Regions from separate parts of the Novipirellula rosea genome, predicted to be linked through region 3. Evidence: riboswitches for the same ligand, from Rfam matches in the RefSeq annotation. Region 3 holds a riboswitch; each other region holds the start of a gene.
What was found. Region 3 has a riboswitch for cobalamin ahead of ABD971_RS35125 (ribonucleoside-diphosphate reductase subunit alpha). Riboswitches for the same ligand answer to the same signal wherever they lie in the genome.
Positions count from the first base shown of each region.

Region 1: it holds a riboswitch for cobalamin, as region 3 does, so the genes downstream of both, ABD971_RS31610 (DUF1559 family PulG-like putative transporter) here and ABD971_RS35125 (ribonucleoside-diphosphate reductase subunit alpha) in region 3, are expected to answer to the same signal.
Region 2: it holds a riboswitch for cobalamin, as region 3 does, so the genes downstream of both, ABD971_RS33250 (DUF1559 family PulG-like putative transporter) here and ABD971_RS35125 (ribonucleoside-diphosphate reductase subunit alpha) in region 3, are expected to answer to the same signal.

Region 1 is NZ_BAABGA010000109.1:31,169-42,000, forward strand. Features, by position in the region: gene ABD971_RS31580 (CRTAC1 family protein) at 1-1,466, opposite strand, end outside; gene ABD971_RS31585 (tetratricopeptide repeat protein) at 1,498-2,826, opposite strand; gene ABD971_RS31590 (DUF1559 family PulG-like putative transporter) at 3,785-4,903, shown strand; gene ABD971_RS31595 (DUF1844 domain-containing protein) at 5,204-5,710, opposite strand; gene pyrG (CTP synthase) at 5,762-7,402, opposite strand; gene ABD971_RS31605 (3-deoxy-manno-octulosonate cytidylyltransferase) at 7,465-8,301, opposite strand; cobalamin riboswitch at 8,439-8,726, shown strand; gene ABD971_RS31610 (DUF1559 family PulG-like putative transporter) at 8,960-9,841, shown strand; gene ABD971_RS31615 (DUF4465 domain-containing protein) at 9,924-10,832, shown strand, end outside.
Region 2 is NZ_BAABGA010000120.1:247,711-258,542, forward strand. Features, by position in the region: gene ABD971_RS33245 (polyprenyl synthetase family protein) at 1-1,020, opposite strand, end outside; cobalamin riboswitch at 1,216-1,415, shown strand; gene ABD971_RS33250 (DUF1559 family PulG-like putative transporter) at 1,611-2,624, shown strand; gene ABD971_RS33255 (cobyric acid synthase) at 2,734-4,269, shown strand; gene cobO (cob(I)yrinic acid a,c-diamide adenosyltransferase) at 4,266-4,895, shown strand; gene cobU (bifunctional adenosylcobinamide kinase/adenosylcobinamide-phosphate guanylyltransferase) at 4,901-5,602, shown strand; gene ABD971_RS33270 (ABC transporter substrate-binding protein) at 5,599-6,555, shown strand; gene ABD971_RS33275 (FecCD family ABC transporter permease) at 6,552-7,571, shown strand; gene ABD971_RS33280 (ABC transporter ATP-binding protein) at 7,568-8,398, shown strand; gene ABD971_RS33285 (cobalamin biosynthesis protein) at 8,391-9,332, shown strand; gene ABD971_RS33290 (pyridoxal phosphate-dependent aminotransferase) at 9,329-10,477, shown strand; gene cobT (nicotinate-nucleotide--dimethylbenzimidazole phosphoribosyltransferase) at 10,474-10,832, shown strand, end outside.
Region 3 is NZ_BAABGA010000120.1:816,838-827,669, reverse strand. Features, by position in the region: gene ABD971_RS35180 (hypothetical protein) at 1-138, shown strand, start outside; gene ABD971_RS35175 (proteasome-type protease) at 327-1,070, shown strand; gene ABD971_RS35170 (cobalamin-binding protein) at 1,116-2,027, shown strand; gene ABD971_RS35165 (hypothetical protein) at 2,200-2,553, opposite strand; gene ABD971_RS35160 (DUF1559 family PulG-like putative transporter) at 2,553-3,638, opposite strand; gene mntR (manganese-binding transcriptional regulator MntR) at 4,000-4,416, shown strand; gene hemP (hemin uptake protein HemP) at 4,474-4,674, opposite strand; gene ABD971_RS35145 (hypothetical protein) at 4,844-4,996, opposite strand; gene ABD971_RS35140 (DUF1559 family PulG-like putative transporter) at 5,066-6,016, shown strand; gene ABD971_RS35135 (hypothetical protein) at 6,013-6,459, shown strand; gene ABD971_RS35130 (Kelch repeat-containing protein) at 6,542-8,251, shown strand; cobalamin riboswitch at 8,550-8,804, shown strand; gene ABD971_RS35125 (ribonucleoside-diphosphate reductase subunit alpha) at 9,110-10,832, shown strand, end outside.

The DNA of each region.
Region 1 (10,832 bases), on a different contig from region 3:
CCGTCGCTGTCGTAGTCGAGCGTGGCGACCCCTCGTCCCACATACTTGCCAGCAAAAAACTCGCCAGCGTTCTCGCTCGTTTCAATCCAACGCGATCCGTTGTACTGAAAAAACTGAGGTCGCATCTTTAGAATCGGGTTGTCGACGTAGTTTTCGACATGCCCGTTGGTCACAAACAAGTCTTGCCATCCATCACTATCAAAATCTTGCATTACCGTCCCGAATGCAAGCGATTGTAGCGTCGGTGTGTGTAGTCCCACGCGTCCGGTGATGTCCTGGAATCCTGCGCCGCCCAGGTTGCGGTAGAGCGTATTGGATTCTTCGTAGTAGTGGGTTGAGTAGATATCGAGGAAGCCATTGCGATCAAAATCGGCGACCGCCAATCCCATGCTGGCTTGCAGTAGTCCTTCGTAGTTCGACGCGCATCCAAGCAGTAAACCGCGTTCATCAAAATGTCCATCGCCTCGGTTGTCGAACAGGAAATTGGCGGTGGTGTCGTTGGCGACGTAGATGTCGGGGTCGCCATCGACATTGAAATCGGCGACCGCAACGCCCAGAGATTTGCCGCCTGCTGCAGCGAGCCCGCGAACGTCCGTTTGCTCTGCAAAACTGCCGTCGCCTTGGTTGATGTAGCAGGCGTTTGACCACGGTGGAATTTCGCGTGGGTGGCAGATGCGATTTTCGCCCTTGGAATTGCGGCAATTCAGCGGGTGTTTCGGATCGTAGGTTACGTAATTGCAAACGTACAAATCGAGCAATCCGTCGCGGTCAAGGTCCGCAAAGGCTGCCGAGGTGCTCCAGCGATTGCCATCGTCGGTCTCGCTCATTGGTGTGATGTCGCGAAACGTGCCATCGCCTTGGTTGGCAAGCAGCGTGTTTTTTCCGACGCATGTGAGGTAGACGTCTTCGAATCCATCCGCATTGAAATCGCCGATCGAAACGCCTTGTCCGTAGCCGTATCGGCCAAGGCGAGCGGCTTGGGCGACGTCGCGAAAGCTGTCGTTGGAACCGCCTGAATGGAATGTATTGCGAAACAGCGAAACCGCTGGTTGGCGTGGGCTGGTTGCCGCCGTCGGGTCCCCGCCTTGGCTGAATATCAGGTCGGGGTGCCCGTCGCGGTCAAAGTCCAGTGCCCCCACACCGCCGCCGACCGCTTCGACCATCAAGGATTCTCCCACTTCGCCATTTTGGTAAATGAAGTTCAGGCCTAAAGGCTTTGCGACATCGGTGAAATGGATGCGATTTGACAGAGAAGCAGTCGTTGACTCGAGAGAATGTTTTGTTTTGAGATCGGCTTCGGCCGGTTTCAATTCTTCGCCGAAAAGCTTGCTGTTGACAGTAGGGCGATCCGCCGCCGCGGTGTTCGAGTGGTGTGGTTTTTCAAGGGAGATGTCGGTGTGTTCGTTCTTGCACCCGAGTGTGGCGATTGTCGCAGTAAGCAATAGCAGAAGAGATGGGCGGATCAATCGAGGGGCCTCGATAAAAAGGTGAAAAGGGTTACTCGGCATTGGAGGTGATGGCTGTCGCCGAATCTCGAATTTGGTCCATTCGGATTACCAATCGCTTCGCCACCACTTCGTCGCCCATCGTCGTTGCATAACGGTGCAATTGCTCGAGCACATCGATCGGTATGGTTTCGATCGTAGAGAGTCCGAGAATCGATTTTCGCAGCTGGGTTCCGATAGATGCCGAATTTAACGCGATTTCTGCTTCACTCGTGCGGTGTTGCAGTCGCAGCGTCTCGGCAAGTTGTGTTTGGCTTTTCCAGTCATAAGGATCCTTGGCGATCGCCTGTCGAAACGCCTCTTCTGCGGCTGCGAATTCATCTCGCATCCAGTGTAACCAGCCCTTGTAGCGAAAGAAGCGTGCGTCATTTGCGGCGGTTGCCGGGACTTGCGAAAGCAGCTGGGTGACACGTTCGACGTCTCCGCGATCCGAGTAGGTGTTAAGTAATATCGCAAGCAGTTCGAGGTTCTCGGGGTATTTCTCGAGTGCAGTGAGGAGTGTGGATTCTTGTTGTGCTAGTTCTGCTCGCCGCTGGCTCGTGTCGACGAGGGCGTCCGAAGATTCGCCGAGCCCGGCGGCGCGAGCAGCGTTGATTAGCATCGCGACTTCGAATCGTTCGTTGTTGGTGCCGCTTTGCAGCCACCGCGCATTGGTGTCTTTTCCATTGCTGAACACGATCGAATCAAAGCTGATCAAGTAGATGTAAGTCGCGGGCGAATCGCTTCCGTTTTTGACCGCTTCGCGTGCTTGCGCGAAGGCTTTGGCTCGCTGGGCGGTGATCCCGTAGTGGCGAAGCAGTTCGCGCTGCGCTTCGATGGATTGCGGATTGATGCGAATCGCTTGCTCGAGCGCCGCTTCCCCGAGCGCGGGTCGGTTCAGTGGGCCCAGGTATAGCAGCGCTTGCTGCGTCTTGGCGTGTGCTGCGGCGGGGTCAGTAGCCGTAATGCGAGAGTAAAGTTCGGCGGCTTGCTCGAATGAGCCGCGGTGCTGGGCCGCTTCCGCCGCGAACAGGTTAGCGGCGGGCGAGTCGGGGTCTCGGTCGAGCCAAAGATGGGTCACCGTGGCGACTCGATCCCAGTCTTGGACCGCGCGAGCCGATTGTGCCATCGTATGAAACTGGAATAGCTGGTACTGGCGAACGAGCATGGCGGCAACGATGACCACGACGAAGATTGCGAGAAGTGCAGCGATCTTCAGCCGGTTGTGTTTTGACGTGGGTTTTAATCCGATTGCAACGGTTTCTTTGCGGTTGGCTTGGGGCGCAGCAGGCTGTCGTTGGGCAAGGGCCGCAATCCTCGGTTTGCGTTCGTTGCGGGCCATGAATTCGGTTTCCTAAAACGGCGAGCGAGAAGAAGGGCAACCGCTATTACGAAAGAGGGGGAAACGGGTTCGTGTGGTAAAATATCTCATCTGTTTTGCGCAGACACTCATTGCTGTGGGAGTTTTGTGCGCAAACAATTTCAATGAAGTTTGTCGTGATCTCTCTCATTATGCCCTTATGTCCCTTTTCTGGTGTAGGAATCGATGAAAAAAAGAGCGTTTTTGTTGCCCGTAGGTGTGATGTTATTTTCAATGTGTGTGGTCGGGTGTAACCAGGAGACACCGAATATGACGACCGCTCCTCCACCGCCGCCGACCCCCGAAGAACTCAAGGCTCAGGCTGAGCACTATGCCGCTCCCTCTGCGCAGGATCGTCGATAAGGCGTGTGCATGTTCGCATCGCATGCGGACGTTTTTGTCGCCATGGTCAATCGATCCGCTGGTTTCAGTGTGAGTGATTGCGATTCGCCTTGGCGCTTGATATCTGGCGTTCGAGATCTGACTTTCGGGTTCAGTTCGAGGACTGGATCGGCGGCATCAGTAAATGGTTTCTCTCTTTGGCTTTTGATTGTCACTGCTTAGTGAGTTTCTTTCGTCTCCTGCATGCTGCGACGCGAAAGGGAGTTTGGCGAATCTAAGTCAGCCCTGCGTTGTGCCTCTCTGCCCCTCATCCTGCTTGGGCGAAGGATTTTGGGTGGTAAAATGTATCAGAGGTTATGCGTGAAAACTCATTTGTTTTTGATCGCGAATTCGGTATCCTTTAAGCGTTTTCCTGTTTGGAACCCGTGTTGTTCGTGTTCTGTGGCGTATTTCACGCGTTGGTGTGTGTCGAAGCTGGCGTGATGCGGTGTTTTGGGGGTGACAAGATGTGTTATTCTGGTGGCTCCTTGTCCAGTCGCAGGTTTTCAGGTGGATTTGTGGAGTGCTTCTGCCTTTCACTTTTTTATTGAGGGTTCTTATGAGAATGTGCGTCAAACGCCAAGGATTTACCTTGGTTGAATTGCTGGTCGTGATCGCCATTATCGGCGTTTTGGTTGGGCTCTTATTGCCTGCGGTGCAGGCGGCTCGCGAGGCGGCTCGCCGCATGCAGTGCAGTAACAACGTCAAGCAGATCGGTCTAGGGCTGCACAATTACCATGCTGCGTACAACCAATTGCCCAAGCAGGCTGGAGGGACAACGCCGCCGGGGACACGCTCGAATGTCAATTTTCTTAGCTTCTTGGTGGGGATCTTGCCCTTTGTCGAGCAGCAATCGATGTGGGAACAGATCAGCAACCCGTCAACGGTAAACGGGAATTGGCCCGCGATGGGGCCGGAGACATGGAATACAGGTTATGACCCATGGCGAACCACCATCGGGACCTATCGTTGCCCGAGTGATCCCTATGTTTCGGCGCCAGGTCAGTTTGGCAGCAACAACTACGCCTGCTGTATCGGCGACGGTATCCCGTGGACCGATCGTGGCGGTGTGGATGATGCCAATACCTCGGTCAACGCGGCTGCTGACATGCATTTGCGAGGGATGTTCAAGACGCGCCGCGTGACCGGTTTCCGCGACACGCTCGACGGATTGTCCAACACGATCATGGGTGGCGAGATTGTGTGTGATGCAGGTCGCCGCGAGATCATCGCTCAGCCGGTCTATATCGACAACGGTGATAACCATTTCAATCCGACGCACCCGAAGTGTACGACCAATGCGATTGATCCGGCTCGTCCTCAGTTCTATGTCGCGTCGGCAGAGCTTCAGTACAGCAAGGCTGATGAATGGAGAAAGGGGCATCGCTGGATGTGCGGGTTGCCGATGTATACCGCGATCAACACCATTCGGCCTCCGAACAAAGAAAGTTGTATGTCTTGGAATAGCGATGGCCGCGAAGGAACCTATACGGTGTCCAGCCGGCACCAAGGCGGAGCCCATGTGTTGATGGGAGACGGCGCGGTGAAGTTCATCACCGATTCGATTGAAGCCGGGAATCAGACGGTAGGGATCACCGTTCCCGGAATGGCGAGTCCCTATGGTTTGTGGGGAGCGCTAGGCACGGCGATGGGCAAGGAAACACAAACGCTCGAGTAGCCGTGCTGGTTTTTCGTTCAAGCAAGAAGCGGGGCGGCTCCGATGAGTCGACCCGCTTTTTTTATTGCGTGATTAAATGGTGATGCAGCGAAAGTTAAGCCGTCATCCACGTTGACGCCAAACGCGTGATGTTTTGTAGCGGAGCGGCGCAGGGACTCGCCCGGTAAATATCGAACGTTTTGCTCGCCGCAACCGGGCGGGCCCCGCGCCGCTACTAAAGTTGATGGCAATGGGCTGGCGCCGCGAGCGTTACTTAAAGCAGACGGATGGTTTTCACGAGGCGTCTGGGGGCGAGTCCGATTACGACGACGCTTTGGTGTTGACGTACATCATCCGCAATGCGTGAAGGGCTTCGGAGAGCATTTTGGATTCGTCGTCGCTGAGATTGCCTTTGGTCTTTTCGCCAAGCATGTCGATCGTATCGATGTAATGTTTGGCAAACGGTTTGTTGACCTTGGCTTCGCCGCTGGCGGGGTCAGGGATCTGGCCCAGCGTCGCCATTGCTTGAGTGAACAGCATCGAGATCAGCACTTCGAACGACGCCGGAGGCGGTGCTTGCATCGCCGCGTTTTCACCCCCCTGTTCCGCTTCATTGATTGCGGGGGCGTCGGCGGGAGGTGCGGTTTTCTCGGCCGTCACCGGTTTGTCGTCGGTGTTCTGCTTTGACGGTTCGCTGTTGTCGCTGTCGGACTCGGCCGCCGCTTTCGCACTGGCGGCCTCTTTTTCTTTAGCGACCTGCTCTTTCCAGTCGCTGTCGACAATGATTTTGGGTTCTTCGGATTGGTTTTCGTCGTTGGGGTCGCTCATGGCAATACCTTTGAAATCGGTGACGTGTCGGGACGTTGATTCCAGTTGTTTCTATCGTTGGCTGACGCTGGGCGCTTCTTTGTTTTCACGCTGCAGACGTCGGTCGACTGCGGCTTGGACGAATCCTGCGAACAACGGATGTGCCTTCAGTGGTTTGCTCTTGAATTCAGGGTGGTACTGAACGGCCACAAACCATGGGTGATCAGGCAGTTCGACGACTTCGACCAATCCGCCATCGGGGCTTGTTCCCGCAAAACGCATTCCGCTGGCTTCAAACTGCTGGCGATATTGGTTGTTGAATTCGTAGCGGTGGCGATGGCGTTCGTCGACTTGGTCGCTTTCATAGGCTTTGCCCGAGATGCTGTGCCGGTCCAATTTGGTGGGTTGGCTGCCCAGTCGCATCGTGCCGCCCATTTGTGTGACGTTTTGCTGTTCGTCGAGCAAGCAGATTACGGGGTACGGTGTGTCTTTGTCGAATTCGCTGGAGTGCGCGGCTTCGAGTCCGACCACGTTGCGGCCGTATTCGATTACGGCGCACTGCATGCCAAGACAGATGCCCAAGAATGGAATGCCGCGCTGGCGAGCAAATTGGATCGCTTGGACTTTGCCTTCGACACCGCGTTCGCCGAATCCGCCGGGAACCAGGATGCCGTGATAGCCGCTTAGTAGTCGCTCGGCGCCCTCGCGTTCAATGTCGGCACTTTGGATTCGTCCCACGCGGATCTGTGCGTGGTTGTGGATGCCCGCGTGATCGATCGCTTCATAGATCGATTTGTAGGCATCTTTGTGCTCGGCGTATTTGCCGACCACGGCGATCGAGACTTCGTGATGAGGGTTGCGAAGTCGGTGTAGCAGGTCGGTCCAAGGCGAGATGTCGAGAGTCGATGCCGGCAGTCCGAGTTTCTTGACGACCAATTCATCGAGTTTGTTGTCGACCAGCGACAGTGGAACCTCGTAGATCGAAAAATCTTTGTCTTTTTCTTCGATCACGGCTTCGACCGGGACGTTGCAGAACAACGCGATTTTTTCGCGATCATCGCGACTGATCGAATGTTCACAGCGGCAAACGAGCACGTCTGGCTGGATCCCAATTTCACGCAATTGGCCAACCGAGTGCTGGGTCGGTTTCGTTTTCAGTTCGTCGGCGGCCTTTAGGTACGGCACCAACGTCAGGTGCATGTACAGGCAGTTTTCGCGTCCCACGTCGAGCGAAAATTGACGGATCGCTTCGAGGAATGGCAGACTTTCGATATCCCCAACGGTGCCACCGATTTCGGTGATCACCACGTCGACGTCGTCGCCACCCATCCGCTTGATCACCGACTTGATCTCGTTGGTGATGTGCGGGATGACCTGAACGGTTTTGCCTAAGAATTGGCCTTTGCGTTCTTTTTCGATGACCGACAGATAGATCTGGCCCGTCGTGTAGTTGCAGTCGCGGGAGAGTCGGCCCGAGGTGAACCGCTCGTAATGCCCCAGGTCGAGGTCGGTTTCGCTACCGTCATCCAGGACGTAGACCTCGCCATGCTGGTAGGGACTCATCGTCCCTGGGTCGACGTTGATGTAGGGATCCAGCTTTTGCATGCGGACCCGCAACCCTCGCTGCTCGAGCAGCATCCCCATCGAGGCGCTGGTTAAGCCTTTGCCAAGCGAACTAACAACGCCACCGGTTACAAAAATGTGTTTCGTCATGGAACGAAATCATACCCAAATGGGAAAAAGACGGAAGTCGTCGCAAAGCTGCGTAATTGCTTTTAGCGAATCCGCTCGGCAAACGCTTGGAAATCGGCTTCGGTATCGATGCCCGGTGCGGCCGATTGGACGCGTGCGACGACGATTCGCTTGCCCGCTTCGATCGCTCGCAGTTGCTCGAGACGCTCGGATTGCTCCAGCGGGCTGGGCGGTTGCTTGGAAAACCACTCTAGAAAATCGCGGCGATAAGCGTACAAGCCGACGTGGTGCCAAAACAGCGGCGGTTCCATCGCCAGCGTTTTGGGGGTAATTCCGCCGCGACAATGTGGCACCGCCTCGCGGCTGAAATAAATCGCGTTACCAGCGAATTGTGGGTGGGCGGGCGATCCGCTGGCCTGCCCTGCCCTGCTCTGCCCCGTTTCGCACCCACCCCCCGTTTCACACCCACTCGCCGCGACGACAATTTTGACGCAGGCCGGGTCGTGCAGCAGTGACTCGCTTCGGATGGGGGTTCCGATCGTGGCGATATCGGCCTGGTCATCGTTGATCAGCACTGTCCCGACAAGGTCCACCGTCGCGGGGTCAATTTCAGGCTCGTCCCCTTGGACGTTGATGAACACATCAAAATCAGGGAATTGGGCGGCGACTTCGGCAATCCGATCGGTCCCACTGGGGCAGTCGACGCGGGTCATCACGCATCGGCCGCCGAACGAGTTCACTTCGTCCGCAAGTTTAGGATCGTCGACCGCAACCACCACGGCGTCGGCAACGCTGGCTTTCGATGCGGCTTCCCAGGTATGACGGAGTATCGACTTGCCCCCTGCGCTGCGAAGCAGTTTTTCGGGGAGCCGAGTCGAAGCCAAGCGAGCGGGAATGACGATCATGCAGCGATTGTTCATCAGGATTCCGAAGTCCTCGTGTTTTGAGAAAATTCATGCTCACGCCCCTCATGATTCCGTCAAAAGTGGGTCAAGGTAAAACGGGGGCGACCTTGCAACTTGGGCGTTTGACAATGATTTGGCAAGCCGATAGAGTCGTCAATTAACGGTGAGCGGTGCCGCAAAGTCAACGGATCTTGGATTTTGCGGAAACAGGGAACTTCGGTGAAATTCCGAGACGGCCCGGCCGCTGTAACGGATGTTGTTCGCAGAGGAATGTCGCTTCTAGTGACGTTTTCGCGAACCGCCAACTTCTCACTCTTTCGTGCCATTGTTCTTCAAATCGCGTTTGTCGCCATCGGGCGTCGGCCAATTTGGGAATGAGAAGGCGGAAGAAGCTGGCATGCATCCTAAGTCAGAAGACCTACCGCGTCACCGGATGCTTTGGAACTCGCTGCCCACGCCGCGATTCTCGAAAAACCTTCTTGGGTGAGGTTAGCGTCACGATCGGACCGTCTCGCTGTGCAAAAGGCGTTTTGCAGTGAGCCGTTGTTGTTGATTTTCCTAGGCATGAATGCTGTCGGCTACCCTCCCCTGCCCTTCGCGTTTGCGAACCCAGCGGTGGACATCCGGCAACATCCACTCGGTCTTTCCCCTTTAAATCGTTGGCGGTACGTCGATGAGGTTCCTCGATTGTGAACGAACAAACCCGCTGTGGGATAGGCTTCCAGTCTGTCATCCGCAGTCGGTTTCGCGCTCACACCTCCATCGATCACGAACCTGCGGTCAGCAACGCGGCTTCACGCTGATCGAGTTGTTGGTCGTGATTGCGATCATCGGAACCCTCGTCGGATTGCTATTGCCGGCGGTTCAGGCGGCTCGCGAGGCCGCACGTCGGATGCAGTGTCACAGTCGTTTGCATCAGATCGGGCTGGGGCTGCAGAACTATCACGCCGCGTTCAACCAGTTTCCCATCGGCGTAATCCAGCCTCGCCCGCTGTGGCTTAACGGCAAAGAGTTCGCTTGGTCGGCAATGATGTTGCCGCAGATCGAACAGACCGCCGTTTGGCAGCAGATTAATTTCGACGTTCCCTACGACGATCCGAAAAACGCCGCGGCCGCAGCATCGGTCATTTCGACATTCATTTGTCCCTCGACACCTCGCAGTGACAATTTGAAAAAAGGTCGCGGCGTGACCGATTACGGCGGCATCTACGGTGAACGAATTCTGACCACCAACAATCCACCCTCGGGCGTGATGATTTACGACCGAGCGATGCGTTTTCGTGACATCTTGGACGGCACGTCGACGACGGTCGTGGTATCCGAGGACGCTGATTTTCCGGATGGCCAATGGATCAACGGAAAGAACTTGTTTGATCAAGCCTTCCCGATCAACAAGGCACCCAGTTTTGAAAACGACATGCGAAGTTTTCATCCGCAGGGTGTCAATGCTGCCTTTGCCGATGGATCGGTTCGTTTCCTCAACGAGAGCATGGATCTGACTGTGTTAGCGGCAATTTGCACGCGTGCGGGTCACGAAGTGGTCTCCGATTTTTGATTTTCATACTGTTTGTAACGTCCTGTGTCGCTCGAGATTGAGCTTCCGCACACGGATAAACTCCACACGATAAACACCTAATATGCGTCAACGTACAAACCAACTTCGCCGTCGCCGCCGACTCACTACCGAACTACTCGAGGATCGACGTTTGCTGGCCGCCGGGCCGTACGCACCTGCGGCGGGCCAATTCGGCAGTACGGCGATCGCGATGGACGATCCCGCGATCATCGCCTGGGCAACCGATTGGAAGCAATACACCCCCGGTACCGAAGTTAGCGCGACGTTCCAGACCCCCGAAAAGGCGTTGGGGCCCGCGGTGGGAACCAGTTTCGATATTGTCTCGCTCGGCCGTGGCGGCGAAATCACGTTGCAGTTTGATATTCCGATTCGCGATGGGCTTGGACCCGATTTTGCCGTCTTCGAAAACAGTGTGACCGACACGTTTCTCGAACTCGCTTTCGTCGAAGTTTCCTCGAACGGTACCGACTTCTTTCGTTTTGATACCGATTCGTTGACAGCGTCGTCCGTTGGTGGTTTTGGCAGCGTTGACCCAACGAACATCGATGGTTTTGCTGGAAAGTATCGGCAAGGATTTGGAACCCCCTTCGATTTGAATGACCTTGCGGGCGTCAGTGCGGATTTGGACGTCAGTGCAATCAGCCATGTTCGGCTGATTGATATCGTTGGCGACGGATCGCAAACCGATTCCAGTGGCGATACCGTTTACGATCCTTATCCGACGGTTGGCAGCGCCGGGTTTGATCTCGATGCCATCGGCGTGATCAACCAAGCACCTTATGTGGTTTCGTCGGTTGGATTTGAGGATGTAGGTCAGTCGCTGACACCCGAGTCGCACTGGAACGGGCCCGTTTCCGGTGGCACAACCAGCGAGGGCCCTTTTGGTGACCAAGTCACCAAGGGGGAATTCACGAGCGACGAGGCTCAGCTGAATAACGCATACTCGCTTGATTATGGTTCCTGGTCGGGT
Region 2 (10,832 bases), 570 kb from region 3:
TTGCAAAGCGGTTTCTCGGGTGTAATCGCAAGCATCGCTCTGGTCCAGCCAAGGCATGATCGTCTCGGTTCGGCGACGACTCGGTTCGGCCAATAATTGCAAGATCTGAGTTCGTCTCGCATCGTCGGCGGTTTGCAAAAGGCGAATGATCGGCAATGTCATTTTGCCCTGCTGAAGATCGGTCCCGAGCGTTTTGCCGACTCGTTCGTCGCTGCCCCACAGATCGAGGTAATCGTCGGCGATTTGGAACGCGATGCCCAGCGAATCACCGTACTCGGCAAGCGACGCGGTGACTTCGGGACTGCCGTCGGCGAAATGGGATCCCAATTGGCAGGCGACTCGGCACAGCTCAGCGGTCTTACCCTGAATCATTTCGATGTAGGTCGTCTCGTCGATGTCCAAAACATCCCGCTTCAACACTTGCCGCATCTCGCCTTCGCACACCAAACGCGACGCTTCACCGATCCAGCGGCATGCTTCGGTCGATGGCAAGGTTGCCGCCAAACGGAAACTTTGGGCGAAAAGATAGTCTCCCAACAAGATGCTGGTGTGGTTGTTCCACTTGGCATTGACCGTGGGCACATGGCGACGGGTATCCGCATCATCAAGCACGTCATCGTGGATCAGCGTGGCGGTATGGACCATTTCGATCACGACGCCGAGCACCACGTGGTCCTCGCGAACCGATCCGACGGCCGAGGCCGCCAACAGCAACATCGCTGGCCGCAACCGTTTTCCGCCTAATTGAGTGCCGTGGCGGAGTACCGGAACGAGCGATTCATAAGGCGACTGCAGCTCTTGGTGGAACCGTTTTTCGACGCGAACGAGGTCCGACGCGATCGGGCCATACAACTTGGCAAATTGGTCGGCCAAGACACGCGACGTCGCGTGGCCGTTGGATTCGCTAGGGCGAGATTCGCTGTCATTTTCCGTCGTCAATTGAGCAGCGTGAAAGGTTGAGGTCGAATCCATTTCGGCGAAACCGTTAAGTGAAACAGGATGGACGAGCCAATGCGGCATACCACATTCCAATGGAACCGCAATAAAGCACGCGAAGCAACCGACAATCCCCCCGCTAGCTTGCTAGAAATTTAACGATTTCTAGCCGCGACGTTAATTCCAGCCATAGCTTGGCAACAAATCGCGGTTTTGGCGATAGGGCTTAGCGTCCCCGGCCCGGCCGGGCTCTCGTTGACATCGATGCTTTCGAGCCGCATACTTCGTCAAGACTTGGGTGCTGAATCGACCTGTCGTCGCTTCAGAGAATAGGGAAAACGGTGCAAATCCGTTGCGGTCCCGCCGCTGTAACCGGAAATGAACCCCGCACAATGCCACTGTGGTCGAATCGACCTTGGGAAGGCGTGGGGGACAAATAATCCGGGAGCCAGAAGACCTGCCCAAACGTCATTTTTAGTTGTGGTAGTACCCTCGGGGAATTGGGAACTATCGCGTCTCTACCTTGATGATTTCGGGAATGGTATCGCGGCCGCAGCGTGGTCGTGATGCGGTCTTCGTTTGTCTGCGCGTGAGTCGTGATACGTGATCGATCAATCCTGCCGGGGGGGCTGCGCCGGAGGTTTACGCCTCCGCTCATTCACTCGAGGAACAAGATGAGCAAGCGTTTTTGTCGGTCACGAGGTTTCACGTTGGTCGAATTGCTGGTGGTGATCGCAATCATCGGCGTCTTAGTCGGGCTGCTATTGCCCGCGGTCCAGGCCGCCCGCGAGGCGGCGAGACGAATGCAGTGTGGAAACAATCTGAAACAGATCGGATTGGCACTGCACAATTACGAGTCCGCATATCGGGTTTGGCCAGCGCAGTCGTCCTCTCCGAGTCAAGGAAAAGGGTTCATTACCAAACGCGGCAGCTGGTTCACGGCGGTGCTGCCATTTATTGAACAAGATGGCTTGTTCCAATCCTTTGATGGAAATTACCACTGGCACGATCCAGAAAACGCGGAGGCGGTGAATGCCAAAGTGCCCGCCATGAGCTGTCCGTCGGTTCCCGAGCGTCGTGGTTTCGAGTGGACCGTGCTGGTCGATTATGCCAATGCCACGACGACCTCGTACACATTGTCCGCTCGTGATTTCTATGACGGCGCAACAACCGATTACGCCAACGTCGGAGGAGTTGGGACGCAGCTCAACGCCGTGTTGCCCCCATCGCAGCAACTTCATGATCCTCGAAATTGTGGGATTCTAAAATCGACCGCCGTCCGGCTCTCGGATGTTATCGATGGTTTGTCAAACACCCTGCTAGTGGTCGAGTGTGCGGGACGACCCGAGCTTTTCCAAAACGGTCGACTCGTCGGCGATGGGGCGTCTCCGAAAACGTGGAGCGGCAGTTCCAGTGTTACGCGTCCGTTTCCAACCGGCGGCGTGTGGGCCAGTCATAACAAAGGCTTCACAGTGGACGGGGCACTGCCCGATGGCAACACCGCGATCCGCCCTGGATCGTGTTCGATCAATTGCAGCAACGATAACGAAGTCTACTCGTTTCATGTCGGAGGGGCACAAACCTTGGTCGCCGATGGTTCGGTCCGTTTTTTGACGAGCTCGCTGCCCATCGATCAGCTTGTCGCACTTGTGAGCCGCAATGGACACGAAGTGGTGACGTTGGACTAAGCCAATCCTCGGACATGCTTTGCCTTACTTCCACTGGGGTGGTGAGCGTTCATTGGGCTCGGCGGGAAGCAAGGCACGGAAAAATTGCAGCAATGAAAGTGAGACGACAATGACCGCCAAGACATTAATGATCCAAGGAACGAGCTCGTCGGCTGGCAAGAGTTTGCTGACTGCGGCGATTTGTCGTTGCTTTGCGCGTCGAGGTGTCCGCGTTGCTCCGTTCAAGGCTCAAAACATGTCGAATAATGCTGCCGTTTGTGCGGATGGATCCGAGATTGGGCGTTCCCAAGCTCTGCAAGCGATCGCCGCCGGTGTGCCCCCGACCGCCGATATGAATCCGATCTTGCTGAAACCCGAGGGCGACTCGCATTCGCAAGTGATTGTCAACGGTCGACCGCTCGGATCGCTCGCAGCGGCAGCTTACTTCCGCCGCCGCAGCGAATACTGGGGTGTGGTCACCGGTGCGTTGGATCGGATGCGAGACGAATATGAATTGGTCGTGATCGAAGGGGCCGGCAGCCCCGCGGAACTCAACCTCGCCGACGTCGAAATGGTCAACATGTCGGTTGCTCGTTATTGCCAATCACCAGTGCTGCTGGTGGGCGACATCGAGCGAGGCGGTGTGTTTGCTCAGCTGCTGGGTACTCTATGGTTGCTAACGCCCGAAGATCGAGCACTCGTGCGGGGGCTAATTGTCAACAAGTTTCGTGGCGATCTACGGCTGTTTGATCGCGGTGTCGAGATGCTCGAAACGCGAGGCGAGGTTCCTGTTTTAGGCGTCTTGCCCTGGATCGATTCGCTGCGGTTGCCCGAAGAAGACGCGGCCACGCTGTCTGAGAAATCTAGCAGCCCTGCACTAATGTCCGACGCCGACCAGGTCAACGTTGTCGTCATCCAATTCCCTCACATCGCGAATTTTGACGACTTCGATCCGCTGGAGAATGAACCGGGCGTGTCGCTCCGCTACGTTCGTTCGTCGGGATCGTTCGGACGCCCCGATCTGATCATTCTGCCAGGCACCAAGAATACGATCGCGGATTTGGATTGGCTGCGATCAACAGGATTGGAGCGGTGCATCATGGCGTCCCATGACCAGGGATCCAGGGTGGTTGGGATCTGCGGCGGCTATCAAATGCTCGGTCGCCGAATCAACAACCCCCATCATCTCGAACATGCTCGCAGCCGTGTCGAGGGGCTCGGGTTGCTTGAGATCGAGACGACGTTTCAGCACGAAAAACAAACCTTTCAAGTTGAAACACAAATTACCGACGACGCAATCGCGCCTGGTACACAGAGACAACGGGTCCGCGGCTACGAGATTCATGTGGGCCAAACGGTTTCGCAATCGACATGGCTTCAGCGAGCGAATTTGTCGACTGGATCGGTGCCGCCTGCGAACGCATCGGATGGTGCCCGTTCCGCCGATGGTCGCGTGTGGGGCTGTTATCTGCATGGTCTGTTTCACAACGACGCCTTTCGTCATGCATGGCTGAGAACGTTTCGAACGTTTTCACAAGACTCGTCCTTGGTCAATGCCGACGACGTTTTAACCACATCGCTGGACCGCCTTGCGGACGCTTTTGAATCGCATGTCGACATTCAACAACTCGATCAGATTATTTGGCCTCAGGAGATTTCTAAATGAATTCAGCAAACGACGTTAACGGCGAACGCGACGTTAACCAAGAACACAAAGCGAAGATGGTTCGCATCAATGAGGCTGCCGATCGGAAGCTTGCCAAAGCAACGATCGAAAAAGGGCTGGTCATCGTTCACACCGGAGCCGGCAAAGGAAAATCGACAGCGGCGTTTGGGATGGCGATCCGGGCACTCGGGCAAGGAATGAAGGTCGGAATTGTCCAGTTCATCAAAGGAGCGATCCCGACCGGCGAGGCCGCATTTTTTGCCAAACTCGATCTCCCTGTCGAAATGCACACACTCGGGGAAGGGTTCACTTGGAAGACGCAAGACCGCGAGCGCGATATCGCAACCGCCGAAAAAGGCTGGCAAAAAGCAGTTGAATTGATGCGAGATCCATCGTTCGACATGGTGATCCTCGATGAATTGAACATCGCGACCAAATATGACTATGTGTCGATCACGCGAGTCATCGAAGAATTGAAGCAGAAACGACAAATGTTGCATGTCGTTTTGACCGGCCGCAATGCAAGTCCCGAATTGATCGAGATCGCCGACCTCGTTTCCGAAATGAAAGTCATCAAACATCCGTACGGGCACGGTGTGAAACCTCAACGCGGAGTCGAGTTTTGAGCAATATGCTTCACCCCCAACGCAAAGGGACGCTGACCTTGATCCTGGGCGGTGTGCGAAGTGGCAAGAGCCAATTTGCACACTCCTTGGCGCTCGAGCTGGGCGATGACGACGTGCTGTTTGTGGCCACCGCCGAAGTGGGCGACCAAGAGATGTCACGGAGGATCGAGCTGCACCGCCGGTCACGCCCTGCGACGTGGCAGACACTCGAACAGACTCGCGGTATCGGCAAAACGTTGGCCGCGATGCCATCGCTGCCCGCGGTGGTGCTGGTGGATTGTCTGACGCTTTTAACCAGCAATGTGATGCTGAGCGACGATCCCGTGCACGATCCTCTGAACGATCCTCTGCACAATGCCATGAACAAGGGAAATCGGGACCCACGCGATACCGACATCGCAGCAACGGACGCGTCGATCGAAAGTCGTTTGGATACCGAAGTGGATGATCTGATTCAATTCGCAGAACGGCACTGCGTGCATCTGATCGTTGTCTCCGGCGAAGTTGGCATGGGGATCGTGCCGGAGCACTCGCTCGGTCGACAGTTCCGAGACTTGTTAGGACGAGCCAACCAAACGCTTGCAGCCCACGCCACCGCGACCTACTTGATGGTGGCGGGGTTGCCCGTCGAGGTATCCGCGATTGCGACCACGGTGCAGCAAGCGTCGAGCTATTTACAGGCGACAAGAACCAAGGAGATTCTATGACTCAGAACATGATTGTCCTCAGCTTGTTGGTGGCTGTCCTCGGTTGCCACGACCACTTTCCACAGACGCCCACGCCTCCCACGCCTCCCACGGCCGCGAGCGTCGTGGTCGTGGATCGCTTGGATCGTGAACTGCGATTCGAAGCGATACCACGACGGATCGTCTCGCTATCCCCATCGACGACGGAGTTATTGTTTGCCATCGGTGCCGGTCCCCAAGTTGTCGGGGCAACAAAACATTGCAATTACCCCGATGCCGCCGCCGAGGTGCCTCGCGTGGGAGCGGGCACTTTGGAAAGCATCAGTCGTGAAACCATTCTCAGCTTGCAACCGGACCTCGTGCTTTGCAAATGGGACACGCATCAACCGCTGGTCGATCCGCTGACGCGACTCGGCATTTCCGTGATTGCGATCGGTCCAGAAAACCTTCAAGCCCTGTTTCAGGAAGCTCGCTTGTTAGGAAAGGTTCTCGGCAGAGAATCCGAAGCCGACGCATTAGTGGATTCGATGACGATGCGACTCGATCACTTGACCTCGTTGGTCGAGCAGATAGCGCCGCGTGAGCGTCGTAGCGTTTTTTATGAAGTTTGGGACGATCCGCTGATGACGGCGGGGCCGAATTCGTTCATCGGCGAATTGCTGACACTTGGCGGTATGCAAAACATTTTTGCCGACACATCGGTTCGCTACCCCAAAGTCAGCGGTGAGGTGGTGGTGCATCGAAATCCCGAGGTGATTTTGGCGCCCTCGACCCACGCAGACCAAGTCAGTGTTCAGCAATTGCTCTCACGCCAAGGCTGGAGCGAAATTACTGCGATTCGCGAGCAACAAGTTTTCTTGATTGATGGCGATCAAGTTTCACGCTGCGGGCCACGACTGATCGATGCACTCGAACAAATGATCACCGCGGTTTATCCCGATCAAATGGTAATGATGAAGGGATCCAATCTTTGAACCGCTGTATTTTTGTCCTTGTCGCGTCCGGCGTGCTGTTGTTCGTGCTGGCGTTGGTCAGTCTGGTCGTTGGACCGATCCCCATTCGGCTAACCAGCGTCGTGCAGTGGTTGATCGGCGGCGATGGCGTCAGTTTAACATCGAGCGAACAGGCGATCTTGTGGGAGCTCCGCTTGCCACGCATCGTGACCGCTTGTTTTGTGGGCGGATCGCTTGGGATATCGGGCGTCGGTTTTCAAGCCTTGTTCCGCAATCCGTTGGCCGACCCGTACGTGATTGGTGCCTCTAGCGGCGCCGCGTTGGGCGTGACGTTAGCGTTGGTCACGGGGTTTCAGCTCAGTTTTATGGGACTCGGCGGCACCGCACTCGCAGCCCTGTTGGGATCGATTCTCGCGGTGATCGTCGTCTTTGCGATTGGATCGGTCGGTCGCGACGGTTCTTCCCTTTCGCTGCTGTTGGCCGGAGTGGCACTTAGCAGCATGATCAACGCCCTGGTTTCACTGATGATGTATTTGCATGAGGAAAAGGTGGTCGTGATCCTGGCGTGGTTGATGGGCAGTTTGGCCGACAATGATTGGAACGTTGTGCTCGCGACTGCCATCGCATCGTTTGCGGGATTCAGCATTCTGTTCAGTTTGTCGCGAGCACTCGATGCGTTCTCGCTCGGGGATGTTGCCTCTCAATCGTTAGGCTTGGACTTAGTTCGCTTTCGCATTTTGATGGTCACGGGATCCAGTTTGGCAACGGCCGCCGCCGTCGCCGCCGCTGGCATCATCGGATTCATCGGCTTGATCGCTCCGCACATTGCCCGGGCTCTAGTGGGTCCGCGACATCGCTTTTTGATTCCCATGAGTGCAGTGGTGGGAGCCACCTTGTTATTGATTGCCGACGGATTGGCACGCACGATTGTGGCTCCTGCCGAGTTGCCGGTGGGGATCGTCACCGCGATTCTCGGCTGCCCTTTCTTTCTGTTTTTACTGAAAACGCGTGCAAAAGTAGGAGGCTTGGCATCATGACGCGTTTCTACGCCCAAGGGCTGACTTTTTCGTACGCCGATCGTTTGATTCTCGATTCGATCTCGTTGGAGTTTTGCGCGGGCGAAATCTTGGTGCTGCTGGGAGCCAACGGAGCGGGCAAGACGACATTGTTGCAATCGCTCAGTCGCCAATTGAATCCGGTGAATGGCGTCGTTGGTGTCGACGGCCGCGATATCCAAACGATGTCGCGACGATCGCTGGCTCAATCGATCGCGTTCATGCCTCAGCAAGAGAACCGAGGAACGCCGCTGCGAGTGATCGATGTCGTTCGACTCGGCCGGACACCGCATCGCGGTTGGTGGATGCCTTTGACCCGCGATGATTCCGATATCGTGGATCAATCGCTCGAGGCCGCAGGGTTGACGGACCTGCGAGATCGTGTGATTACGGAATTGTCCGGCGGTGAATGGAGGCGAATGATTTTGGCGAGGGCATTGGCTCAAGCGTCCCCAATTGTTTTGCTGGATGAACCCACCGCAGGGCTTGATCTGAAATTTCAATTTGATGTTCTCGATCGCGTGCGTCAGATGGCCAAGCAACGGGGGCTAATCGTCGTGGTGACATTGCATGACCTGAACCATGCGGCGCTGTTCGGCGACCGTTTGGCACTGCTGTCGCAGCGTTCCATTTTGGCGCTCGGTTCGCCGCAAGAAGTTTTGCAGCCGCACCTTATCGAGCAGGCCTTTGGCGTTTCGGTGGTGGTGATCGAACATCCCGTTCATGGCACCCCCTTTGTCGTTCCACTGGGTGAATCGTGTACGAGTGAAACTCAGCAGCGCCACGGCAAAGGAGTGCCCCGTGAGTGAAGTGACCGCTGTCTGCGTGCTACTAATCGCCGTGGTTCTCGATGGCGTACTGGGCGACCCACCCAATTCGCTGCACCCCGTCGCATGGATGGGACGCTTTGTTGGTTGGGGACGTAAACGAAGCCGCGCGACGAAAAATTCAATCCGTTTTCTGCAGGGATGTGCAGTGTTCGCCTGTGGGGCCGTCATCGTCGCCACGGTGGGAGTCTTGATTCAGATCGCTTGCCGGCAATTCCCGCACTGGTTTGCCCTCCTCGTTCAAGCGGCGGTGTTGAAGAGTACATTTAGCGTTCGCTCACTCGCGGGCGCCGCGGGATCCGTTGCAGAGGCGTTGTCAAACGAAGATCTAAACACAGCACGCCACCAAGTTGCTTATCATCTGGTCAGCCGCGATGTGACGACGCTCGATGCGTCTCAGTTATCTGCCGCGACGATTGAATCGGTCGCCGAGAATACAAGCGACTCGTTCATCGCTCCGCTTTTCTATTTTGTTGTCGCCGGACTTCCCGGAGCACTGCTGTATCGATTCGTCAACACGGCCGATGCGATGCTTGGTTATCGCACTCACGAACTCGAGTGGTTTGGCAAACCCGCGGCAAAAATCGATGATCTTCTGAATTTGATTCCGTCACGATTAACGGCTCTCGTGATGCTGATGATCTATGGCGCCTATGTGCGCCGGACCAATCCTGCGATTGCGATTTGGTGGCGAGACCATTCGTTGACGGCAAGCCCAAACGCGGGGCACCCGATGAGTGCGGCGGCTGGCGTTTTGGGGATCGTGTTGGAAAAACAAGACCACTATCGCCTTGGTGAGGGACAACCGCTGCCCGGCATCCAGTCGCTCCAACAATCAATCGCGATGTTGTGGACAACCGCCATCGCCGCCGTTGTCTTGAGCGTCGCGGGGTTGTTGATGTGGAGAACGTTATGAAACGAGTCAGCTCTGAATGCATGTCGGACCGCAGTCATCACACCGAAGCGGTTCATGGTGGCTTGGACCCAAGTGAATTAGCACGCTACGGCGTTGCTATCGACACGATGCTTGATTTCAGCAGCAATCTATTGCCATTTGGGCCTGCCCCGAGTGTTCGCCGAGCGGTGGAATCGGTGTCGCTTGACCGTTATCCCGATCGCGATTGCAATCAGCTTCGTGATGCGATTGCCAAGCGGTATGGCGTTGATCGCGAAACGTTGTTGGTGGGCAACGGATGTAGTGAATTGATTCACTTGGTGGCATCGGCGTTCGTGGATTCCCATCGGCACACGCTGATTGTCGGACCCACGTTCACCGAGTACCAGCGGGCAACGCGTATCGCCGGTGGGACGGTGCGTTTCGTTACTGCCGAGGCAAACGATGGCTTTGCCGTGGATGTCGACGTCATCGATCACGCTGTCTCTTCGCAAACATCGCTCAAAGTGGTTTGGATATGCAATCCGAATAACCCTACCGGCCAGAGTGTCGCAAAATCGGATCTCGTCGATTTAATTCAACGTCATCCGCACGTGGTCTTTGTAGTCGATGAGTCCTACATCGAATTTGCAGAGAACACCGAATCACTGCTCGACACCGAGCATGAGAATTTGGTGGTGCTGCGTTCGATGACCAAAGCCTATTGCATCGCCGGATTGCGACTAGGGTTCGCCAAACTTCCGGAAAACCTGCACCGCACGCTTCGTGGTCGCCGCATCCCATGGTCGGTCAACAGCATTGCTCAAGCCGCTGGCGTTGCCGCGATCCAAGACGTGGCCTACTACAACGAAGCGATGGCACGCTTGCAGGATGCGAAACAGGATTTTCTTTGCAAGTTGACCGCACGCTCGCTGACTCCGCTGGCGAGTGACACAGGATTCTTTTTGCTGCCCGTGAACGATGCGTCAGAAATACGGAAGCAATTGATCGCCCAAGGCATGGTGGTCCGTGATTGCCATTCCTTTGGACTGGACAATTTTCTGCGAATCGCGGTACTTGCCCCGTCACACAACCGCCGATTGGTTGCGGCGCTGACACGACTGCTTTCGAATTCGCCATCCCCAAATTTAACACCACCCTCTTTGCGTGATCCGAGGATCCAATGACCGACGCTGTCATCCACGATTGCAACGATTTGGTTCGTGATCGTCTGAATCGACTGTGCAAACCGCCAGGCAGTTTGGGGGATCTCGAATCGCTTGCGCATCGATTGTGTACGACTCAGCAAACGTTGACGCCGAAAACGACCCCGCGACGCACGGTTGTCTTCGCCGCCGATCATGGAGTCACGCGGGAAGGGGTAACCGCGTGGCCCAGTGAAGTGACCGCATCGGTCGTCCGCTTGATGCAACAACAACGAACCGCCAGCGGTGTTTTCGCCCGTGCGCTACAGTGCGGTTACGAAGTCGCGGATGTCGGTTTGTTGCATCCTGTTGAGTCCGTGTCGTCAAGCGTCCGGTT
Region 3 (10,832 bases):
AATGCCGCAACAATGGCAGCGGTTTCCGATGCTCTGAAAACGCAGAGTAGCCAAGTCACAGCCTCGTTTCGGTTGACATTGAACTCCGACAACGAATCCTATGCAGTCAAGCCGCTCGACGAGCCCGCGTTGCTGTAACAAAAATGTGGAATTGGCTTCCAGCTTGTCATCATCGAACGCCTCCGTAGCGAAACTCGCCTAGAGTTTCGGAGTGTTGGGATCGATGCCGAAAGTCTTGGCGACTTTCGCTACAGAAGCCTATCCCACATTGGAACGATTTGTGCACCGCGTGATCGTCTGATGGCTTCAACTTTACTAACTTTAGCGTGGGCAAGCTTGTGACGTTTTGTATTGGTATCCAGGTGCGTGATGGAATCGTGGCACTTGCGGACACCCGCATTACCCGTGGCAGCGAACAGGTCAATAAACAAAAGCTCGCCGAGTTTCAGCACGGGGACGCATCTCTTTTCACGATGACCAGCGGGCTGCGTTCGGTTCGCGACAAGACGCTGATCTACGTCGAAGAAACGCTGCGACAATCTCAAAATTCGGTCGAGCGACTGTACCAATTTGCCAATTTGTTCGGCGAACAACTCAGGCGAGTTCGCAACGAAGACGGTCCCTCTCTTTCCTCCACCGGGCACACTTTCAATCTGCACGCGATCATTGGCGGCTGCTTGCTAGCCGACCAATCGCCGCAATTGTTCTACGTTTATCCAGAAGGCAATTGGGTCGAAGCCGCAATGGATTCTCCCTACTTCATGATCGGACGCACCTATTACGGCAAACCCATCCTGGATCGTCTGTTGAATTACGAAACCCCGCTTCGATCGGCGGTCGCATTGGCACTGCTGGCCTTTGATGCAACGCGAACCAGCGTGACGGACGTCGACTATCCGATCGATGTGGCGGTGATTCCTAGCCATTCACGCCATCCTCAATTCCAACGCTATACCGAATCCGACTTGGCGGAAACGACCCAGTGGTGGTCCGAAGTGCTAACGAACTCGTTGGCATCGATGCCGATGCGCTGGGCCGACTCGTTGCTCGGATTGCCAAGCGGTCAGTGATCTGTAACGATTTCGATCTCGTTACATGAAACCTGCGGAACTTCGATGCGAATCATCTCTCTTCTGCCCAGCGCGACCGAAATTGTCTGCGGCTTGGGGCTTCGCGACCAACTTGTCGGCGTCACGCACGAATGCGACTATCCGGCCGACGTTTCCGAATTGCCCAAAGTTACCCGGACGCTGATTCCGCATGATGCGTCCAGCGGCGAAATCGATTCGCTGGTTCGCGAACGACTCAAGACGGAAAAGGCACTCTATTCATTGGACATGCCAGTCGTGGAACGTCTGCGCCCCGATTTGATTGTTACGCAAGCTTTGTGTGACGTATGTGCGGTGGCGGAAAGCGAAGTGCGATCCGCAGCTTGCTCATTACCAGGCACGCCCCGTGTGATCAATCTCGAGCCCACCTCGTTCGCCGATGTGATGCAGTGCATTCGGCAAGTGGGTGAGGCGGCGGAGTGTCGGCCGCGTGCGGAACGCTACATCGCCGATCTTCAGCAGCGAGTCGATGCCGTGGCCGTCCGGACCGAATCGATTCAGTCGCGCCCCAGCGTGATGCTGCTGGAATGGATCGATCCTCCGTTTTGCGCGGGGCACTGGAGTCCCGAACTGGTCGCGATTGCCGGTGGTCGCGAAGCGATTGGAATCGAGGGCGAGCGTTCGGTGACCACCGCTTGGGAAAAGATCGTCGCGGCGAATCCCGAGGTGTTGATGATCGCGTGCTGCGGTTTTGACATCGAGCGAACAATGCAAGATGTCCCAATTTTAAAATCCTATCCAGGCTGGGAATCGCTCTCGTGCGTGAAAAACGATCGAGTCTACGTCGTCGATGGTTCAGCCTATTTCAGTCGCCCGGGACCACGACTGGTCGACAGCCTCGAGATCCTCGCTCATGCGCTGCATGACTCTGTCCATCCGCTGCCCAGTGGGTTGCCTGCGGCTCGAAAAGTCAGATAGGGTGCTTGTCACGAATATTGGTAGGACATCCTTGTAGCGACGTCCTGCGTTTTGCTCCGATGCCGGACGAAACTTTTGGCGAGCTTCGCTACGTGTGGTTTTGAAAAAGACTCGCTGGACGTCTATCCCCCATGCCTTACGCATGAACACAGGCTGGAAGCCTATCCTGCGGTTAACGTTTGACTTGGTCTTCGAGTGCTTGGCGGCATGCGATGGCAGCATTTTTCCAATCGCCTGCCTTCGCGGTCGCGATCATACTCATGATCGCCTGGTGCGATTCGCCCAGTGTCGCTTGACTCGCTTCGAGCTCTCGGATTTGCTCTTCGATTTTTTGCAACCCTTCGCTACTGCGTTGGTTGCAAACTCGATAGAGCGCAATCGTGACATCGTAACCATGTTCGTCAAGCTTGACGGGTGTATGCGACATCCACCAAGCGGCAGTGACAATCGCAAGCACGATGAAGGCGGCAAATGCAACGATTTTGAGTCTTGAATCCGATGTGGTGTGGGTGGAGTTGCGTGCCATTAAAATTTCTCCCAATCGACGACTTCGTGCTCATCCATACTGGACAATTCGGCCCATAGATACAAATCAACGAAATCGGTGACGAAACGCACCGATCCGTCCCCCATGCAAACGTAGCCGCCACCGAGGTGTTCGGCGAACATTTGCCCGACGTGATAGGTAGGGAAATTGACCGGATGAATAATGGGGCTGCCGGTAATATCGAGCTCGCCACCGGAGGGTCCTGCATGCACCAGTGTCAGCGTCGCGGCGGCGTCGGGGCCATTTTCAGGCGACGAAAACCGCGGGTGAGTGAACGCCCCAGGAATGACGCCGACCCACGTTTTCTCGCTCAGCGCCGAGCTATGTTCGCCAAAGAAAATGGTATTGGACGTGCCATCAAGCACATCGCGAAAACGAGTTTTGGAATTACGAAAAAACGGCCCGTCGGCAACGTTGGCGGCATCGCCATTGATCGGCACAATCTTGGTCGTTGACGTATAGATGTTCGTGAACACTTCGCCGGTCGCGGCCGAACCGCATTCACCCCAACAACTTTCTTGGCCGTGGCTTGCCACGTAATGGCTGCGTCCAAGCTTGATTGGCTGCCCCGCAACGAGTAGTGGATTTCCCGCTTGGTCTTTGACTTCAAATGGTTCATCGCCACCGGTCGCACTCGGACACAAGAACATCGGAATGCTTGCGGATATCGCTTGCCGATTGAACGAAGACCAAACCGGTTGATCATACCGCAGGCTTTCCGCCAACGCGTTGCCTTCGGCGAACGGCAATAGTCCGGCGGCCCATCCCCATCCCGGGCCGGCATCCCATGTGATCGGATCCATCATCACCGACGCCGGAGCCGATCCATCACGCGTTGGATGCGAGACATAACCAGCGGGAAAACGTTGGTAAGCCGAGTGATAATTTTGTGCCGCTAACCCCACTTGCCGCAAATTGTTGCTACATGACATCCGACGTGCCGCTTCACGTGCGGCTTGGACCGCAGGAAGCAGCAAGCCGACCAATACCCCGATGATCGCGATCACCACGAGCAATTCAACCAGCGTGAACCCACCGCAGCGACGACGATCGCGACGATGGATCGTGCATCCAGCGGAAACCGACGTATTGAAAACTGGTTTTTGCTTCACAAAAAAACTCTCTAACTTCAGCATTCGAAACCTCTATCTTCTTTGTCGACGTTTGCAATGAAGCGGGCACGCTAAGTTAGCTTCAACTAACTTTTGTTTGATAAAGAATAGGAACATTCGTTCCTGATCACGACTTGCCGTCCGCAAGCCCAATGTTAGCCTCAACTAACTTCATGGGCAGAGTCTACCGATCCCGACAGGCACAATCAAGGGGATTCAGCGTGAAAACAATTTTGTTAAGATATGGGGCTACCATAAAGGCACATTGCGGGTGGTGTTTACACCACTTAGGGCACACGAAGGGAACCATAACTTGCCATCGAAGACATATCAACGAATTCGATCGGACCACGCCAGCGAGGTTGCCGAGGACTATGTCGAAGCGATCGCCGACGCGATTACCGAGCGAGGCGTTTGCCGTGCCATCGATCTTGTCAAACATTTCGCGGTCACGCACGCCACGGTCAACAATACGATTGGCCGGCTGCAGCGTGATGGCTTTGTCGTGACCGAACCCTACCAACCGATCGAATTGACCGCTGCGGGCAAACGATTGGCGACACAGTCACGCCAACGCCACGAGATCGTGGAAAGTTTTCTGCGGCGAATGGGAGTCAGTGCGGCGACGGCGGCCGCCGACAGTGAGGGAATCGAGCACCATGTCAGCAAAGAAACGCTGGCGGCCATGAAACGCGTGCTGACAAAAGGCTGGCCTAGCGAGCCCTCGTAAGGAAAATGCCTCTTCCCAGCGGGATGACGCGGGGTCCAACGAGCGCGGCCGCGGCTGCTATTTGGTCAAAATCAGCTTGCCTTGGCGGGTTTCTCGCAACCGGTACAGCATCCCTTGATGCTCGATCCAAATCTCATCCCCACAACGGGCAAGATCTTTAAAACGGACGATCTTTGGCGCAATCTGGCTCGTCCAAACACCGTCAGCCACAGAAGTTTTTTTGGGATCGGGCGGCGTCGCCTCGTGTTGATTCGTCATAAGTCTTTAATTTTAGGTCGCTTACGCATTTCCATTTTTTAACTCAGCCATTCTTGCGAAAAAACCTCCGCAACACAATACTTATTGAGACTGATTCGCATTAGCGATTCACATTCGACGACGCAGCAAGCAACCGGAGTCACGCCCCCCACCAGCGAAGACTGCTGAATTAGTACAACATCACCGCGGTTAAGTTAGCCGTTTTGGGCGATAGCGCCGGTTTGATGACGACGAAGCCGTGGCTAGCGCCGCTACGGATTCCTAAATCAGCAGCCACCAAAGTTGGGGCGTCGACACCTTCGCCAGCCACGCTCGGATGCATCTCTTGTGTTCACGCCCGAACATCAAGAGTTTGTTTCCTTTCTCGTAGGCTCTTTGAAGGAGTTGTTTGATGACAACGTTACGCCCTCGGTCCGTTTACTCGCACGCTACCGAAAATGCAAATTCACCGCGTCACACACGACGTGGCTTCACTTTGGTTGAGTTGTTGGTGGTCATTGCGATCATCGGCATATTAGTCGGACTACTGTTGCCCGCAGTACAAGCCGCCCGCGAGGCGGCTCGCAAGATGTCTTGCACCAACAACATGCGCCAGATCGTGCTGGCGGCGCACAACTACCATGGCACGTTTGGCCAATTCCCGGCCGGCAGCATCCAGAGCAACTTTATCAGTCCCTTTGTCTCGGTGCTGCCGCATCTCGAGGAATCGAACAACTACCAGCAATGGGATTTCTCGAAAAGCTATAGCGATCCCTACAACGAACAAGTGTCGTCACAAAAGATCGCCAGCTATCTGTGCCCGTCGATGATCCTCAATCGTGACGCCCCCGATACTCGCATCGGAACCAACGGCCGTCCCGTCGAAACCGGCGGCCCTGCCAGCTATCTGTGGTGTGAAGGGACCGATGACTACATGGCAAAGGGTGATGGGCTGTTCGGATTGCATTGGCCTTCGTACGGATTTCAAAACCCGCCAAATCGATTCCGCGATTGCTTGGACGGAACCTCGTCGACCATCGCACTGGGCGAAACCGTCTACAACTACAACGATTATGTCTGGAGCGGCAGCACGATGCCGAGCGACATGGTCGGAACGGTCAAATGGGGCACCGCACGCTGGGTCGTCGGTTATCCCAAAATTGCTCTGGGGACAACGCTGTATCCGCTAAATGTCCACACCGCAGCCAACATCGGCGGTTTTGCAAGTCAACACGTTGGCGGGGCCCATTTCGTCTATGCCGATGGCAGTACACGATTCATCACCGATTCGATCGATTACGAAATCTACAATGCGTTAGCAAGCAAGAACGGTCACGAGGTGATTGCTGGAGGCGAGCAATGAGCCGGCGACTACCACTTGCCCGCCGGGTCGCCTGTACCGTGGCGGCCGCGATGTTGATCGCGACCGGTTGCAGCGACCAGGGCTCCGAGCGAATCGCGATCCAAGGAACCGTGCAGGTCGAGGGAACACCAATCGAGCATGCGACGTTGATTTTGATGCCAGCATCACAAGCGGGACCTCCCGTGACGACGCGAATCGAAGCGGGACGTTTCGCTTTTACTCGACAAACGGGTCCTCACGCTGGAGAATACATCGTCCGCGTGAACCCCGACGAAGCATCGATCGAATCGATCATCGAGGTTGCTGAGCAGAATCCACGCCAAGCGGCACGCGAATTTGGGGTACAACGCTCAAAAGGCTTGTCACATAAGCCGTCGTCCGACACGACTAAGCGAATCAAGATCACGCCGCAGCAGAAAAGTCCGCTGCGAATCGACCTGTAGTAAAACCGTGGGATTGGCTTCCAGCCTGCCTTTCTCCGTTCCACTTTTACACGACGCAAAATCCTCTCTTGAAAACATCAAAATGAAATCACACTATCTCCCCTCCATCGCCTGCCTGTTTGCCTTGCTTACTCTGCTTGGGGCTACCCCAGTTCACGCACACTTTCCTTGGCTTGCGTTGGACGACGAAGGAAAACCGATCTTGTTCTTTGGCGAAGGGCTGAATGATCGTACTTACCATTTGCCTGAATCGATGACGCACTTCGAGCTAAAGCATGCGCGCGGCGACGACGAATCGGAATCTCTGCAATTGCAACCCGTTTCAACTGACGATTTGGTCGGGTTGCAGGCCGCAGAGGCCGTCGAGCCAACCGGATGTATCTTCGGCACGCAAACGTACGGCATCTACCACGGTTCGAAATTGGTATATTACGTCCAGCATTTCCCCAGCACGAATCCAGCGACTTGGACGACACCTGCGACGGAAGGCAACTCAGGCGGCAACCAGCTTCGTGCCAAAATCACGGCGACGGACGAGGGAATCCGCGTATTGGTCGTTTGGCAGGAAAAACCGCTGCCGAACGCCGAAGTCAAACTGTTTTGTGACGAAGGTCATGAGGAAGGATCAGCAAAAACGAACGACGACGGAGTGGTGACGTTCACAAGCAAGCAAGTCGAACCAGGCCTGAACGCGATCATGGTTGGCTTCACGGACGACGATGCTTCGGGTACGTTCAAAGATGAGTCCTTTCAAGCGACCAGCAACTATCTGACCGCCACGTTTCCTCGGCCGCAAGTCGATGTGGACGCAAACCGCAACAACTCGGCCCACGTCAGCGAATCGAAAATGACGAAATCAAATGAATCGTCGGTAACCGTCAAAGCCTCGTCACTTCCGGATCTACCGCTCAAGCTGACCAGTTTCGGGGGTGCGGTCGCAAACGGAACGCTGTTTGTCTACGGCGGTCACATTGGGGATGCACACTCCTACTCCACCGCCGAGCAGTCCAATGCATTTTGGTCGCTCGAACTGCCCAATGGAAAGTCTTGGAACTCGTTGCCCTCGGGACCGAAACTGCAAGGCTTGGCGATGGTCGGCCACGGAAATTCGGTGGTGCGAATCGGCGGCTTTACTGCACGGAACGCCGAAGGCGAAACGCACGATTTGCAATCGCAAGCAACTGTCAGCCGTTATGACATTGCGTCTAAACAGTGGAAGGACGACACCCCGCTTCCTGAACCACGATCGTCGCACGCCGCTGCGGTGATCGGCGATCAAGTCTATGTCGTCGGTGGTTGGGCGATGTCGGGCGAAAATGAAACCAAGTGGCATAACACCGCTTGGACCGCCGACTTGAGCCAGCAACCACTACAGTGGAAAGCGATCGCAGCGCCACCGTTTGAGCGACGTGCGTTGTCAGTCGCTGCACACGACGGACGGATCTATGTCGTGGGCGGCATGGATCAGGAAGACGGCCCCAGCACCGAGGTCGATGTTTTTGATCCGAAATCGAACCAGTGGTCCAAGGGGGCTTCGCTAATCGGTGAAGCGATGACCGGTTTTGGATGTTGGGCTCAATCCCATGCCGGACATCTGTATGTCAGCACCGTCAATGGCACAATCCAGCGACTGACCGCGGAGGGTGACGATTGGGAGATCGTAGGCAGCTATGATCCCGGACGTTTCTTTCACTGCATGTTGCCACTTGATCCCACATCGATGCTGATGGTGGGAGGTGCCAACATGTCGATCGGACGCTTCACGAATCTCGAGATCGTCGAAATCAAGTAGCGACGAACGAAGCACCGAGTTGCCACAGGGTAGCGTCGCCCCGCCGCATGACGGGGCAGTTTTCCCCGGCAAATCCTAACCCGACAAATCCTAACCCGACGCGTCAGCGAGGGACCGAGTCAAGATAAAGATTCCCCCCGCGAACGCTTCGAGTGATGACGAATGGGGAAGTCGGAAACCACGCACCTTGGGATCGAAATCTTTACTGTCGTCGTCACGGAATCTCGCGAAAAACGCGTCCAAACGAAAACAAACGACATTGTGCTAGCAAAGCATTGACGTCGCCGCGTCAGCTGTTAGATTCTTAAGCGTTCGTGGTGACTTGCGGTGTTTCTACACTCGCGAGTGAACAGGGAACTCCGGTGAAATTCCGGGATGGTCCAGCCGCTGTGAACTGCCCTCGGATGCGTAAATCAAAAGCATCCAAACCGAAACTCTTTCATTAAAACACGCCATTGCTCGGGAAACCTGTGAGACAGGAAATCGGGGCGAGAAGGCTGCGAGAACTCGGTCGGCAGTGAGTCAGAAGACCTACCACGAAATAGACGATTTTGGGCCCTCTTGGATTGGGGTGATCGTTGCGATGTGATTCGACGGGACGTCTGCCGAAAGCCGATTGGCTGCTCTGGCAAATTGCTTTTCTGTGAATCGCCTCGATTTGTTTTTCATTGTTCGCAGAGCTTCTGCTCGATCACTGCCGTCGCCGTTTCGCCAAGCTAACTGAACGTCCATGCAGAAATGGTTTTCAGTATGTGCTGAGAGTACGCGCGAACCCATTGGGCCAACCCCGCCACGGTATTTGCAATCCGTCGCTGGCCAAAGATCGAACCGAGCTAGCACCGCAGACTTAGGATGACCATGTCTAAGACGACTTCGGCACAGGCAAGCCCCACCACCACCGTATTGAAAGTCCGCAAACGCGATGGTCGCGAAGTCGACATGGATCGCGGTCGCATCGAATCGGCAATCGAAAAAGCGTTTCGCGCGGAATTGAACCTCGCCGAAGGCCAACCGCTTGCCTCACAAATCGAGCAAGACGTGCTGGCGATCATCGACCAAGTCTACGACTTCGCCTCGGGGGATGCGGCGTCGGGCTGCCTGAGTGTCGAACAGATCCAGGACGTGGTCGAAATTGGATTGATGCAGCGAGAGCATTTTCGAGTCGCGCGTCGTTACATCCTGTACCGAACCGAACACGCACGACTGCGAGCGGTCCGTCACGTCGACTCGGGACTTGACGAATTGTCGATCGACAACAGCAGTTCCGTCCCGCAGTTGCGACTGCAGATTGAACCGGGGGTGTATGTCGCATTTTCCGAAGCCAAGTTAAAAGCATTTCTCGAATCGATTCCCGAGTCGACGCTACCGAACATCGAGACCAGCGAGATCGTCGCCGAAGTCATTCGCGGATCATTCGACGGAATGACCCCCGAAGACATCGCCCGCGCCCTCGTGCTTTCGGCTCGCAGTCGTATCGAGCGAAGCATGGACTACGACCGCTTTGCTGCGGCAATGCAGCTGGCCATCGTATATCGCCAAACGCTCGGATTGACACAAATTGACGAGGACTTTGCGGACACTTATCGCGATCGTTTTGAACACTACGTGATCGAAGGGATTCGCTGTGGTCGATTGTCCGAACAGCTGCGTAGTTTCGATCTTTCCAGAATCGCCGACGCCTTGCTCCCCGAACGAGACAAGTTGTTTCGCTATTTGGGCGTCCAGACGATTTACGACCGCTACCTGCTGCATGTCGATGGCCGCCGCATCGAAACCCCGCAATACTTTTGGATGCGAGTCGCGATGGGGTTAGCACTTCGTGAAGATGAAGACCAGCGAACCGACCGTGCAATCGAGTTCTATCAACTGCTGTCGTCGTTCCGGTTCACCAGTGCGACGCCGACCTTGTTCAACTCGGGAACTCAGCATCCGCAATTGAGCAGCTGCTATTTGACCACGGTGCAAGACGATTTGGCTCACATTTTCAAAAGCATTGGCGACAACGCGATGCTTTCCAAATGGGCGGGCGGGCTAGGCAACGATTGGACGAGCGTCCGTGCCACTGGATCATTGATCAAAGGAACCAACGGGACAAGCCAAGGGGTGATTCCGTTTCTAAAGATCGTCAACGACGCGGCGGTGGCGGTGAACCAAGGCGGCAAACGAAAGGGAGCCGTATGTGCGTATCTGGAACCGTGGCATCTTGATTTCGAAGAGTTCTTGGACCTGAGAAAGAATACCGGCGACGATCGGCGGCGGACGCACGACATGCATACCGCCGCGTGGATCCCCGATCTATTCATGCAGCGGGTTCGCGAAAATGGAACATGGACGCTGTTTAGCCCCGACGAAGCAAGCGATTTGCACGACACCTACGGGCGTCGTTTCCGCGAGCGGTACGAGCGCTACGAGCAACTCGCCGCTGCGGGGAAAATTAAACAACACCGCCAAGTTTCGGCAACCGAACTGTGGCGAAAACTGCTCACTCGCACATTTGAAACCGGCCACCCATGGGTGACGTTCAAAGACCCGTCGAACATCCGCAGCCCGCAGGACCACGCGGGCGTCGTCCACAGCAGTA